DNA from 2 places in the Terrabacter sp. R4-6 genome. Region 2 is predicted to be linked to the other one. Evidence: predicted binding sites of a transcription regulator. Region 2 holds the regulator's gene; the other holds the start of a gene.
What was found. The regulator HspR, encoded in region 2, represses chaperone genes until heat shock. The targets are predictions, from matches to a motif close to AAGTTGAGTCNNNNNGACTCAACTT.

Region 1 (6,138 bases), 1.6 Mb from region 2:
GTTCTTCCCGGAGGATCGGGTCATGCCAGCCCTCGACCATCTGACCCGCGACGCCTACCCGAAGTCGAACGGCTACGACGCGAAGTGGCTCGTCGACCTCGACATGGGCCCGCACCCGCTGTGGCTGCTCGAGGACCTCGCCGCCGACCTCGACCTGCGCCCGGGCATGCGCGTGCTCGACCTCGGCTCGGGACTCGGGGCGACATCGGTCTTCCTCGCCAGGGAGTACGGCGTCAGCGTCGTGGCCGCCGACCTGTGGGTCGACCCGACCGAGGCCGCCGCGGTCTTCCGCAAGGAAGGCGTCGACGACCGCGTCCTCGCGGTGCGGGTCGACGCGCACGCGCTCCCCTTCGGCCGCGGCTCCTTCGACGCCATTGTCAGCATCGACGCGTGGGAGTACTTCGGTACCGGCGACCACTACCCGCCTTACCTCGCGACGTTCCTCAGGCCGGGCGGCCAGCTCGGTGTCGCGACACCCGCCCTCACGACCGAGGTGCGCGAGCTCGGCGAGATCCCCGAGCACATCGACCGCGTCGTCGGCGCCGAGTCCGCCGCGTGGCACACCGCCGACTGGCTTCGCAGCCAGTGGGAGTTCAGCCGCGCCTTCGCGGCCGTCACGGCCCGCAACCAGCCGGACGCGTGCGCGAACTGGCTGCTGTGGGAACGTGCTGTCATGGAGCTCAAGGGTCAGGCCACCTCGCCGGTGCAGGGGATGCTCGAGGCCGACGGCGGCGCGTTCGTCACGTTCGCGCTCGTCACCGGGAGGGTCGCATGAGCCTCGATGCCACCGACCTCGTGCACCTGCGTCGAGCCGTCGAGCTCGCCCGTCTGGCCCTGGAGCGGGGGGACGAGCCGTTCGGCTCCGTCCTCGTGTCGGGCGAGGGCAAGGTGCTCTTCGAGGACCACAACCACGTCGTCGCGCTCGAGGCCACCCAGCACCCCGAGTTCGCCATCGCCCGCTGGGCAGGCGCCCACCTGACCGCGCCGGAGCGGGCCGCCGCCACCGTCTACACCTCCGGCGAGCACTGCCCCATGTGCTCGGCCGCGCACGCCTGGGTCGGCCTCGGCCGGATCGCGTATGCCGTGAGCTCGGCACAGCTGACCGCGTGGCGGTCGTCGTGGGGCTCGGCCCCGTCACCGGTAGCTGCACTGTCGATCCACGACGTCGTGCCGGGCGCGGTCGTCGACGGTCCGGCCCCCGAGCTCGAGGCCGAGGTCCGCGACCTCCACGACCGCTTCGCCCACCGTCACCCCTGACCCAGCCACCCGGCATACGCCGGGATGCACCAACCCAAACCACCCCGCCCGCCCCAACCCGCCCGCACTTTCGGGGGCCGCGGCCCTCAAACCGTCGGGTTAGGGCCCGAAACCCGCACTTTCGGGGGCCGCGGCCCTCAAACCGTCGGGATAGGACCCAAGACCCGCACCTTCAGGGGCCGCGGCCCTCAAACCGTTGGGGCTGTGGAGAGCGCGAGCAGGGGCCCCGGCTCCTGGGAGATGGTCGGGCCATGACCCTGAACGAGGGACGGCCGTTTCTCCGGTCCGAGGCGAGGCACCTGACGGACGGCCGGCTGCGCCGCGACTACCGCCCGCTCTTCCACGGGGTCTACGTCAGGCGCCGGAGCCCGGTCGGGGACATCGAGCTGGCCGAGGCCGCCCTGAAGGTGGCCGAGCCGGGCAGCTATGTCTCACACCAAACGGCTGCCCGGCTGCTCGGTGCCGTGGTGCCCGACGATCCCGACGTCCACGTCACCTCCCGGCGTCACCGGGTCAGGGGGGAAGGCCTCGCCGGCCACCGGGCGAAGGTGGTGCAGCAGGTCGTGCCGTGGCGCGGGATCCGGATGACGTCACCAGTGCAGACCTTCCTCGACCTCGCCCACTGCCTGGCGCTCGTCGACCTCGTCGTCCTCGGGGACTCGCTCGTGCGACGGAAGCGCACGTCACCCGAGCAGCTCGTGTCGGCGACCCGCGACCATCGGGGCCCGTTCTCCCGTTTGGCCCGTCGTGCAGCGGCGCTCGTCCGGGCGGGCGTCGACTCGCCGATGGAGACCCGACTGCGGCTGCTCATCGTCCTCGCCGGACTTCCCGAGCCAGAGGTGGACCACCGGGTGCACGACGAGGCCGGCACGCTGCTGCGGCGCTACGACCTCGCCTACCTGCCGTTCCCGCTCATCATCGAGTACGACGGCCGACAGCACGCCGAGTCGGACGAGCAGTGGCTCGGTGACATCGGTCGCGACGAGACCCTCGACGACGAGCGGATCCGCCGGCTCGTCATCGTGTCGCGCGACCTCTACTCGACACCGGCCGCGACGCTCGCGCGCATCACCAAGGCCATGCGCGCGGCCGGGATGGCCGTGCCGCGGATGCGCGACGACTGGCGCCGACACTTCCCGAGCAGACCCGGCGACCTCGCCGTCCCGGCCTGACCCGGCCTGACCCGGCCTCGGGGACCCGCCCGACACGGGTGCGAAACGCGCCCGCAACAGTGCGGGCGGACACTGGACGGGTACGACACGGCATACGCAAGGACCACGACACGCCTCACGGCATCTGTCCGCTCACGGCGAACAGCGGCCGAACCTGAGCCGATCACGCTCAGGATGGGGAACAGGAGGGACACCGCCGGCGTTGGTCGGGGTGTGCTCGTCCACAGCGGGCACGGATAGCATCGAGATGTCTCTCGATCAGTCAGGAGAAGAACATGTTCGAACGGTTCACCGACAGGGCCCGAAGGGTGGTTGTCCTCGCGCAGGAGGAAGCTCGCCTGCTCAACCACAACTACATCGGGACCGAGCACATCCTCCTGGGTCTGATCCACGAAGGCGAAGGCGTCGCCGCGAAGGCCCTCGAATCGCTCGACATCTCGCTCGAAGCGGTCCGGGCCCAGGTCCAGGAGATCATCGGCCAGGGGCAGCAGGCCCCGACCGGCCACATCCCCTTCACGCCCCGCGCGAAGAAGGTCCTCGAGTACTCGCTCCGCGAGGCTCTCCAGCTCGGCCACAGCTACATCGGCACCGAGCACATCCTGCTCGGCCTGATCCGCGAGGGTGAGGGCGTCGCCGCCCAGGTCCTCGTCAAGCTCGGCGCGGAGCTCAACAAGGTCCGTCAGCAGGTCATCCAGCTGCTCTCCGGCTACCAGGGCGGGCAGAGCGGCGAGAAGGCCGGCGCCGGTGTCGGCCAGAGCCAGGCCGAGGGGACGCCCGCGGGCTCCCTCGTGCTCGACCAGTTCGGTCGCAACCTCACGCAGGCTGCCCGCGAGGGCAAGCTCGACCCGGTCATCGGACGTGAGAAGGAGATCGAGCGGGTCATGCAGGTGCTGAGCCGCCGCACCAAGAACAACCCCGTCCTCATCGGCGAGCCCGGCGTCGGCAAGACCGCCGTCGTCGAGGGTCTCGCCCAGGACATCGTCAAGGGCGAGGTGCCCGAGACGCTCAAGGACAAGCAGCTCTACACCCTCGACCTCGGCTCGCTCGTGGCCGGCAGCCGCTACCGCGGTGACTTCGAGGAGCGGCTCAAGAAGGTCCTCAAGGAGATCCGCACCCGCGGCGACATCATCATCTTCATCGACGAGATCCACACGCTCGTCGGTGCGGGTGCCGCCGAGGGCGCCATCGACGCCGCGTCGATCCTCAAGCCGATGCTCGCCCGTGGCGAGCTGCAGACGATCGGTGCGACGACGCTCGACGAGTACCGCAAGCACATCGAGAAGGACTCGGCCCTCGAGCGGCGCTTCCAGCCGATCCAGGTGCAGGAGCCGACGCTGCCGCACGCCATCGAGATCCTCAAGGGTCTGCGTGACCGCTACGAGGCCCACCACCGCGTGACGATCACCGACGGCGCGCTCGTCGCGGCCGCCAACATGGCCGACCGCTACGTCAACGACCGCTTCCTGCCCGACAAGGCCATCGACCTCATCGACGAGGCCGGCGCGCGACTGCGCATCCGCCGGATGACGGCTCCGCCGGACCTGCGTGAGTTCGACGAGAAGATCGCCGCGCTCGTGCGCGAGAAGGAGTCGGCCATCGACGGCCAGGACTTCGAGCGTGCGGCCCGCGTCCGCGACGACGAGAAGCGCCTGCGCCAGGAGAAGGCCGCCCGTGAGGCCCAGTGGAAGTCGGGCGACATGGACGTCGTGGCCGAGGTCGACGAGGAGCTCATCGCCGAGGTCCTGGCTGCGAGCACCGGCATCCCGGTGTTCAAGCTGACCGAGGAGGAGTCCAGCCGCCTGCTCCACATGGAGGACGAGCTGCACAAGCGCATCGTCGGCATGGACGACGCCGTCAAGGCGCTGTCCCAGGCGATCCGCCGCACCCGTGCAGGCCTCAAGGACCCGCGCCGCCCCGGTGGCTCGTTCATCTTCGCCGGCCCCACCGGTGTCGGTAAGACCGAGCTCGCCAAGACGCTCGCCGAGTTCCTCTTCGGCAGCGAGGACGCGCTGATCCAGCTCGACATGTCCGAGTACTCCGAGAAGCACACGGTGAGCCGTCTCTTCGGTTCGCCCCCCGGCTACGTCGGTTACGAGGAGGGCGGCCAGCTCACCGAGAAGGTGCGCCGCAAGCCGTTCTCCGTCGTGCTCTTCGACGAGGTCGAGAAGGCCCACCCGGAGATCTTCAACTCGCTGCTGCAGGTGCTCGAGGACGGCCGCCTCACCGACTCGCAGGGTCGGATGGTCGACTTCAAGAACACCGTCATCATCATGACGACCAACCTCGGCACGAGGGACATCTCCAAGGCCAACATGGGCTTCTCGGCCGGACCCGACAGCCGTTCGGACTACGAGCGGATGAAGGCGAAGGTCACCGACGAGCTCAAGCAGCACTTCCGGCCCGAGTTCCTCAACCGTGTCGACGACACCATCGTGTTCCCGCACCTCAACCGCGCAGAGATCACGCAGATCGTCGACCTCGAGATCGCCAAGCTCGACAAGCGGCTCAAGGACAAGGACATGGGCATCGAGCTCACGCCCGCGGCCAAGGACCTGCTCGCCAAGAAGGGCTACGACCCCGTGCTCGGTGCGCGCCCGCTGCGCCGCACCATCCAGCGCGAGATCGAGGACGCCCTGTCCGAGAAGATCCTCTTCGCCGAGTTCGGCTCCGGCCAGTACATCCGGATCGACACGGAGGGCGAGGGCAAGGAGGAGAAGTTCACCTTCTCCGACATGGCCCACCCGGACGCCGCACGCCGCCCGGCCGACGACCTCCCGGAGCTTCCCGAGGGCGCGGCCCTCGACGAGGCGCTCGGGGTCAACATCACGGCCGGACCGCCCGTGCCCGACGACCAGGTCTACCCCGACGCGGGGCTGACCGGCACGGAGCGCTGACCCCAGCGATCCACCAGCACGGCCGAAGGGGCCGGGGACATCACGTCCCCGGCCCCTTCGTCGTACACCCTCGTCCCCGGCGTCATACCGGGGTCGTATGCCGTCCACCCCGGGAGGCGACCACGGCCCGATGTGGGACCCGGCCCGCCGCGGCGAGGGTGGGTCCATGAGCTACTACGACCCAGCCCGTATGCCGGCCGGCGCGCCTGAGCGCCGCGCCTCCCCCGCCTCCCCCGCCGCGCCCGTCGCCCCGGTTGCCGCCGGCGCTCCCACGCGTCCGCCGCGTGCGGCGTCGGCCGACCCGGCGCGCGACCTCGTCGCCCGGGACCTCGTCATGACCTACGGCCGCTCCGGGGCGTCCGCCGGGCCTCCCGCCCTCGGCGGCGTCGACCTGACGATCCGCGGCGGCGAGAGCCTCGCCGTCATGGGCCCGTCGGGCTCGGGCAAGACGACGCTGCTGCACGTCCTCGCCGGCATCCTGCGACCCACCGGCGGCCAGGTGCTGTGGCGCGGCCGGGACATCGCGCGGATGTCGGACCGCGAGCGCACCGTGCTGCGTCGTGAGGACTTCGGCTTCGTCTTCCAGCAGGGCATGCTGCTGCCGGAGCTGCCGGCCATCGAGAACGTCGCCCTGCCGCTCATGCTCGGGGGCGTCAGGCGCTCGGAGGCGACGGCTCGGGCAGCCACGCTCTTCCCCCCGCTCGGCCTGTCGGGGCTGGAGAAGCGCCGTCCCGGTGAGCTCTCGGGCGGCCAGGCGCAGCGCGTCGCCATCGCCCGCGCGCTCGTGGCCCGCCCCGGTGTCGTCTTCGCCGACG
Region 2 (6,138 bases):
GAGGGCCCGATCCACCTCGACGAGAACCTCACCCGCGCGCAGTTCGAGCAGATGACGAAGTCGCTCCTCGACCGCACCAAGGCGCCGTTCCACAAGGTCATCGAGGACGCCGGCATCAAGGTCGCCGACATCGACCACGTCGTGCTCGTCGGTGGCTCCACCCGCATGCCGGCCGTCACCGCGCTCGTCACCGAGCTGACCGGCGGCAAGGCCCCCAACAAGGGCGTCAACCCCGACGAGGTCGTCGCCATGGGCGCGAGCCTGCAGGCTGGTGTCCTCAAGGGCGAGCGCAAGGACGTCCTGCTCATCGACGTCACGCCGCTCTCGCTCGGCATCGAGACCAAGGGTGGCCTCTTCACCAAGCTCATCGAGCGCAACACCGCCATCCCGACGAAGCGCTCCGAGATCTTCAGCACCGCCGACGACAACCAGCCGTCGGTCCTCATCCAGGTCTTCCAGGGTGAGCGCGAGATCGCGCAGCACAACAAGTCGCTCGGCACCTTCGAGCTGACCGGCATCGCGCCGGCCCCGCGCGGGGTGCCGAAGATCGAGGTCACCTTCGACATCGACGCCAACGGCATCGTCAACGTCTCCGCCAAGGACCAGGGCACCGGCAAGGAGCAGAAGATGACGATCACCGGCGGCTCGGCCCTGTCGAAGGAGGAGATCGACAAGATGGTCAAGGACGCCGAGGCGCACGCCGACGAGGACCGCAAGCGTCGCGACGAGGCCGAGGCCCGCAACCAGGCCGAGCAGCTCGTCTTCTCGACCGAGTCCTTCCTCAAGGAGTCGGGCGACAAGGTCCCCGCCGACGTCAAGACGCCGGTCGAGGAGTCGCTCGCCGACCTCAAGGCCGCCATCGCCGAGGGCTCCGAGGCCACCGCCGACGACATCAAGGCCAAGGTCGAGGACCTCAACACGAAGTCCCAGGCCATGGGCCAGGCCGTGTACGCCACCGAGCAGGCCTCCGCGAACGCCGCGGGTGCTGCCGGGGCGCAGGACGGCGCTCCCGCCGACGACGCCACGGCGGGTGGGTCCGGCGCGTCCGACGACGACGTCGTCGACGCCGAGGTCGTGGACGACGACGAGGCCAAGGACGCCAAGTGACCGAGTCCCCGCACCACGGCACGTCCGGCGAGCAGCCCGACGTGACCGCGACGGGCGCGACGGGTGCCGGCGGCGACGCCGCCGGCACCCCGCCCCGTGGCGGTTCGGGCGACTCCGCCCACGGCGCGCGTCACCACAGCTACTACGAGGGCGGCGCGGGCGCGTCGTCCGAGCCCGGTGGTGAGGACGAGTTCGACCACACCGCGAACGACTCGGGCCAGACCGGCGAGTCCGGCGAGTCCGGCGAGTCCGGCGAGTCCTCGGAGACCGAGGGCGTGGCCCTCGCCGAGGAGGACACCATGGCCGCGACGCTGCTCGCCGACCTGCAGCGACTGCAGGCCGAGTACGTCAACTACAAGAAGCGCGTCGACCGCGACCGTGAGGTCATCCGCCACACCGCGGTCGGCAGCGTCGTCGAGTCCCTGCTCCCGGTCCTCGACGACATCCACATGGCCCGCCAGGCCGGCGACCTCGCCGGCGGTCCGTTCGCCGCGATCGCCGACAAGCTCGAGGCGACCCTCGGTCGCTTCGGCGTCGAGCGCGTCGGCGAGGCCGGCCAGGAGTTCGACCCCAACGTGCACGAGGCCCTCATGCACGTCGAGGCCGAGCTGCCCGAGGGCGCGACGGGCACGACCGTCGTCCAGGTGCTGCAGCCCGGCTACCGCATCGGTGACCGGCTCGTCCGTGCCGCGCGGGTCTCGGTTGCCGACCCCGCCTGAGACGTCCGCCGCCGGGCTGCGCACGCAGCCCGGCGGCATACCCGATGATGGGAGCAGCGTGAGAGTCACCGTGAACGAGGAGGTGCGCCATGGCTAGTCAGGACTGGTTCGAGAAGGACTTCTACGCGATCCTCGGCGTGCCCCAGGACGCCGACGCCGCGACGATCAAGAAGACGTACCGCAAGGTCGCGCGCACGATGCACCCCGACCACAACGTCGGCGACTCCAAGGCGGAGGAGCGCTTCAAGGAGGTCGGGGAGGCGTATGCCGTCCTGTCCGACCCCGAGAAGCGGCGAGAGTACGACGCGATCCGCGCGATGTCGCACGGCGGTGCCCGCTTCACCGCGGGGGGCGCGGGTGGCCAGGGTGCCGGCTTCGAGGACATCTTCTCCGCCTTCGGCGGGGCCGGTGGTCCCGGTGGCCAGCGCGTGCGCTTCGACACCGGCGGGGCCGGCGGCCAGCCCAACCTCGAGGACATCCTCGGGCAGATGTTCGGCGGCGGCGCCGCCGGCGCTCCCCGCGGTGGCTACGGCAGCTACGGCGCGACGGCAGGCCCGCGTCCGGGGGCCGACGTCCAGGCGAGCACGCACATCGGCTTCCGCGACGCCGTCGAGGGCTCGACGGTCTCGCTCAGCTCTCCCGACCTCGGCCGCATCAACGCCCGCATCCCCGCAGGCGTCAAGGACGGCCAGCGGATCCGCCTGCGTGGCAAGGGTCGTCAGGGCGACCCCGGCGCGCCGGCCGGTGACCTCATCCTCACCGTGGCCGTCGACAAGCACCCGGTCTACGGCCGCGACGGCGACAACCTCACCCTCGACCTGCCCGTGACGTTCGCGGAGGCCGCGCTCGGCGCGACCGTCGCGGTCCCGACGCTCGACGGCGGGTCGGTCAAGGTCAAGGTCGCGCCCGGCACCCCGAGCGGCCGCGTCCTGCGGCTCAAGGGTCGCGGCGTCAAGCGGGGCGACCACGTCGGCGACCTGCTGGCCCGCGTACAGGTCGTCGTGCCGCAGCGGCTGACCGACGAGGCCCGTGAGGCCGTCGAGAAGATGGCTGCCGCCGAGGACGGTCACGACCCCCGCGCCGACCTCTTCCAGCGCGCTCGCGCCTGACGGGACAGGGGTGACGATGATGGCCCGCAAGAGCGCCCGCCCCGGCGGGCACGACGACGACGCACCGGTCTTCGTCATCTCCGTCGCGGCCGAGCTGGCCGGCATGCACGCGCAGACGCTGAGGCAGTACGACCGGCTCGGCCTCGTCTCCCCGTCGCGCACGCGCGGGGGCGGACGGCGCTACAGCACGCGCGACGTCGAGCTGCTCCGGGAGGTGCAGCGCCTGTCGCAGGAGGGGGTCTCCCTCGCGGGCATCCAGCGCATCCTCGACCTCGAGAACCACGTGACGGCCCTCCGGTCGCGGGTCGAGGAGCTCACGGCCGAGCTGGCGGCGGCCCAGGCGGCCCTGTCGTCCGGCGCCCGGGTCTTCGCGGTCGGTCCGCGCGGCGAGGTGGTGGCGGTCCGACCGGGCCAGCGCCCGCCCAGGGCCCCGTCGTCCCAGGCGCTCGTCGTGTGGCGGCCCGAGCGCTAGCTTCTCGCCTAGGGGTGTCGCTGGCGTGTGTCAGACTGTGCACGCCTCAAGCAGATGGGGCGCGCCGTTGTGGAATGCCGCCGGAGGCAGCTTCTTGACCCCAGTCCCGGAGGTCGCGTGACCCCGCACCACCCCGAGGGCGTCCTTTCCGGCGCCCCCACGACGAACGCCACGGGCGTCGACGTGCCTTCGGCCCCGACCGGCATGCGCGACCTGTTCCTGCGCACCGACTGGTCGGCGACCTCACTGGGGCCGGTCGAGTCCTGGCCGGCCAACCTGCGCGTCCTCGTCGACGTCTGCCTGTCGTCGCGGTTCCCGATGCTCGTCTGCTGGGGCCCCGACCTGCTCATGCTCTACAACGACGGCTACCGCACGATGCTCGGCGACAGCAAGCACCCCGAGGCGTGGGCCCGACCGGTGCGTGACGTCTGGCCCGAGGTCTGGGACGTCATCGGACCGATGTTCGAGGGCGTCACCAGTGGCGGCCCGGCGACGTGGGTCGAGGACGAGCTGCTCGTCGTCGACCGCGCCGGCTACCTCGAGGAGGCCTACTTCACGTGGTCCTACGGCGCCATCCACGACGACTCCGGCTCGGTCGTCGGCGTGCTCAACGTCGCCACCGAGACCACCGCGAAGGTCGTGGCCGAACGCCGCGCCGACGTGGCGTCCCGGCTCTTCGCGTCGCTGGCCGGCGCTGAGGACGCGGAGGACGTACGCCGTCGCGCCCTCGAGGTGCTCCGCTCGGACGGTTTCGACCACCTCGCGAGCGACGTGCGCTGGTGCGTGGCGGGTGACCCCGCGCCCGGGACCGTCGACGACGAGGGCCGCACGGTGCACGTCGTGCCCGCCGTCGAGCCCGGGCTGCTCGAGCCCACGGCGCACCTGCTGCTCACCGAGAACCCCCGTCGCCCGTGGGACGCCCAGCTGCAGGTCTACGCCGAGCTGTGCGCCTCGCACGTCGCGATGGCCCTGAGCGGCATCCGCCGCCTCCAGGAGGAGCGTCACCGGTCCGAGGCGCTGGCCGAGCTCGACGTCGCGAAGTCCGACTTCTTCGCCAACGTCAGCCACGAGCTGCGCACGCCGCTGACGCTCATCGCCGGACCGGTGCAGGACGCCCTCGAGGCCGACGGCCTCGACCCCGAGCAGCGCCAGCGCTTCGAGCTGATCCGCCGCAACACTGACCGCCTCGCCGGCCTCGTCGACCGCATCCTCGACCTCACGAGGGTCGAGGCCGGTGCCGTCGAGCCGCACTGGGTCCCGGCCGACGTCGAGGAGCTCGTCACCGGCATCGGCGCGAACTTCCGCCCCGCCATCGAGCGCACCGGCCTCGAGTTCGAGGTGGTGTGCGACGACCTCGACCACGAGGCCTACATCGACGTCGACATGTTCGAGCGCATCGTGCTCAACCTGCTGTCGAACGCCCTGAAGTTCACCGCGCGCGGGCGCATCTCGCTCCACCTGGGCGGCACCGACACCGGGTTCGCCGTCTCCGTGACCGACACCGGCATCGGCATCGCCGAGAAGGACCTCGACCTCGTCTTCGACCGCTTCCGGCAGCTGGACCGCGGCGACGACCGACGCTCGCGCGAAGGGGCCGGCATCGGCCTGTCGCTCGTGCGCCAGCTCGTCGACCTGCTCGGCGGCCGGGTCGCGGTCCAGTCGCGGCAGGGACGTGGCAGCACCTTCACCGTGTCCTTCCCGTGGGGCCGACCCGCCGAGCGGGCCGCGCTGCGCCCCTCGATCACGCCGCGCTCGGCCGAGTCCTTCATCCACGAGGCGAGCAGCTGGGTCGTGCGTGACGCCGTCGCGGCCGAGATGCAGGCGTCAACCGCTGGCGCAGGTGAGGCACCGGCGCAGCTGCCCGGCCCCACGTCACCGGCCACGAGGCCCGACGCGGTGCGCCCGACGCTGCTCGTCGTCGAGGACAACCACGACATGCGCGACTACATCGCGCGCCACTGCGTCGTCGACTACGACGTCGTGTCGGTGCGCGACGGGATCGAGGCCCTCGAGCACCTCCGCGTCCGGCGCCCGTCGATCGTCCTCGCCGACGTCATGATGCCGCGCATGGACGGGCTGACGCTCGTGCGGGAGATCCGCGCCGACCCGAGCCTTCGTGACCTGCCGGTCGTCCTGCTCTCCGCGCGGGCCGGTGTCGAGGCCAGCACCACCGGGCTGCTCGAAGGTGCCGACGACTACGTCATCAAGCCGTTCCAGCCCCAGGAGCTGCGCGCGCGCCTCGCCGCCAACCTCGTGCGAGCCCGTTCGCGGTCACGCGACGCCGCGTGGCTCCGCGCCATCCTCGGTGCCATCCAGGAGCCGTTCGTCGTCGTCGACGGTGACGGTCTCGTCGTCCAGGTCAACGAGGTGTTCACGCGCACGTTCGGCTGGTCGCTCGCCGACGGCCCGCTCGTGCCGCCCTACCCGTGGTGGATCCCGGAGTCCGAGTCGCCCGGCGAGCGCAGCGCGCACCAGCGACGCATGGAGCTGCTCCGGTCCGGCCGTCCCGTCGAGGAGGACCGCTACCGCATCCTGAGGCGCGGTGGCGGTGAGGCCTGGGTCCACGTCCGGGCGGCGAGCGTGCCGGGCACGGCCGAGCACGACGGCTTCGTCATCGTCGTCGTCCGCGACGAGACGCGCGAGCGCGAGTCGCGCATGCGGCGCGAGCTGGCAGCCCGGATCGCCGTCGACCTCGCCACCGCGGAGGAGCTCGACCAGGTGCTCGCCACGG

Region 1: the regulator HspR is predicted to act here: its motif matches at 2,581-2,605, upstream of ACSSS0_RS15185 (ATP-dependent Clp protease ATP-binding subunit).

Annotation. Positions count from the first base shown of each region.
Region 1 is NZ_CP197224.1:3,241,003-3,247,140, reverse strand. It holds gene ACSSS0_RS15200 (SAM-dependent methyltransferase) at 23-775, shown strand; gene ACSSS0_RS15195 (nucleoside deaminase) at 772-1,257, shown strand; gene ACSSS0_RS15190 (hypothetical protein) at 1,509-2,429, shown strand; gene ACSSS0_RS15185 (ATP-dependent Clp protease ATP-binding subunit) at 2,705-5,323, shown strand; gene ACSSS0_RS15180 (ABC transporter ATP-binding protein) at 5,490-6,138, shown strand, end outside.
Region 2 is NZ_CP197224.1:1,627,282-1,633,419, reverse strand. It holds gene dnaK (molecular chaperone DnaK) at 1-1,107, shown strand, start outside; gene ACSSS0_RS07695 (nucleotide exchange factor GrpE) at 1,104-1,826, shown strand; gene ACSSS0_RS07690 (DnaJ C-terminal domain-containing protein) at 1,916-2,935, shown strand; gene ACSSS0_RS07685 (heat shock protein transcriptional repressor HspR) at 2,952-3,407, shown strand; gene ACSSS0_RS07680 (ATP-binding protein) at 3,525-6,138, shown strand, end outside.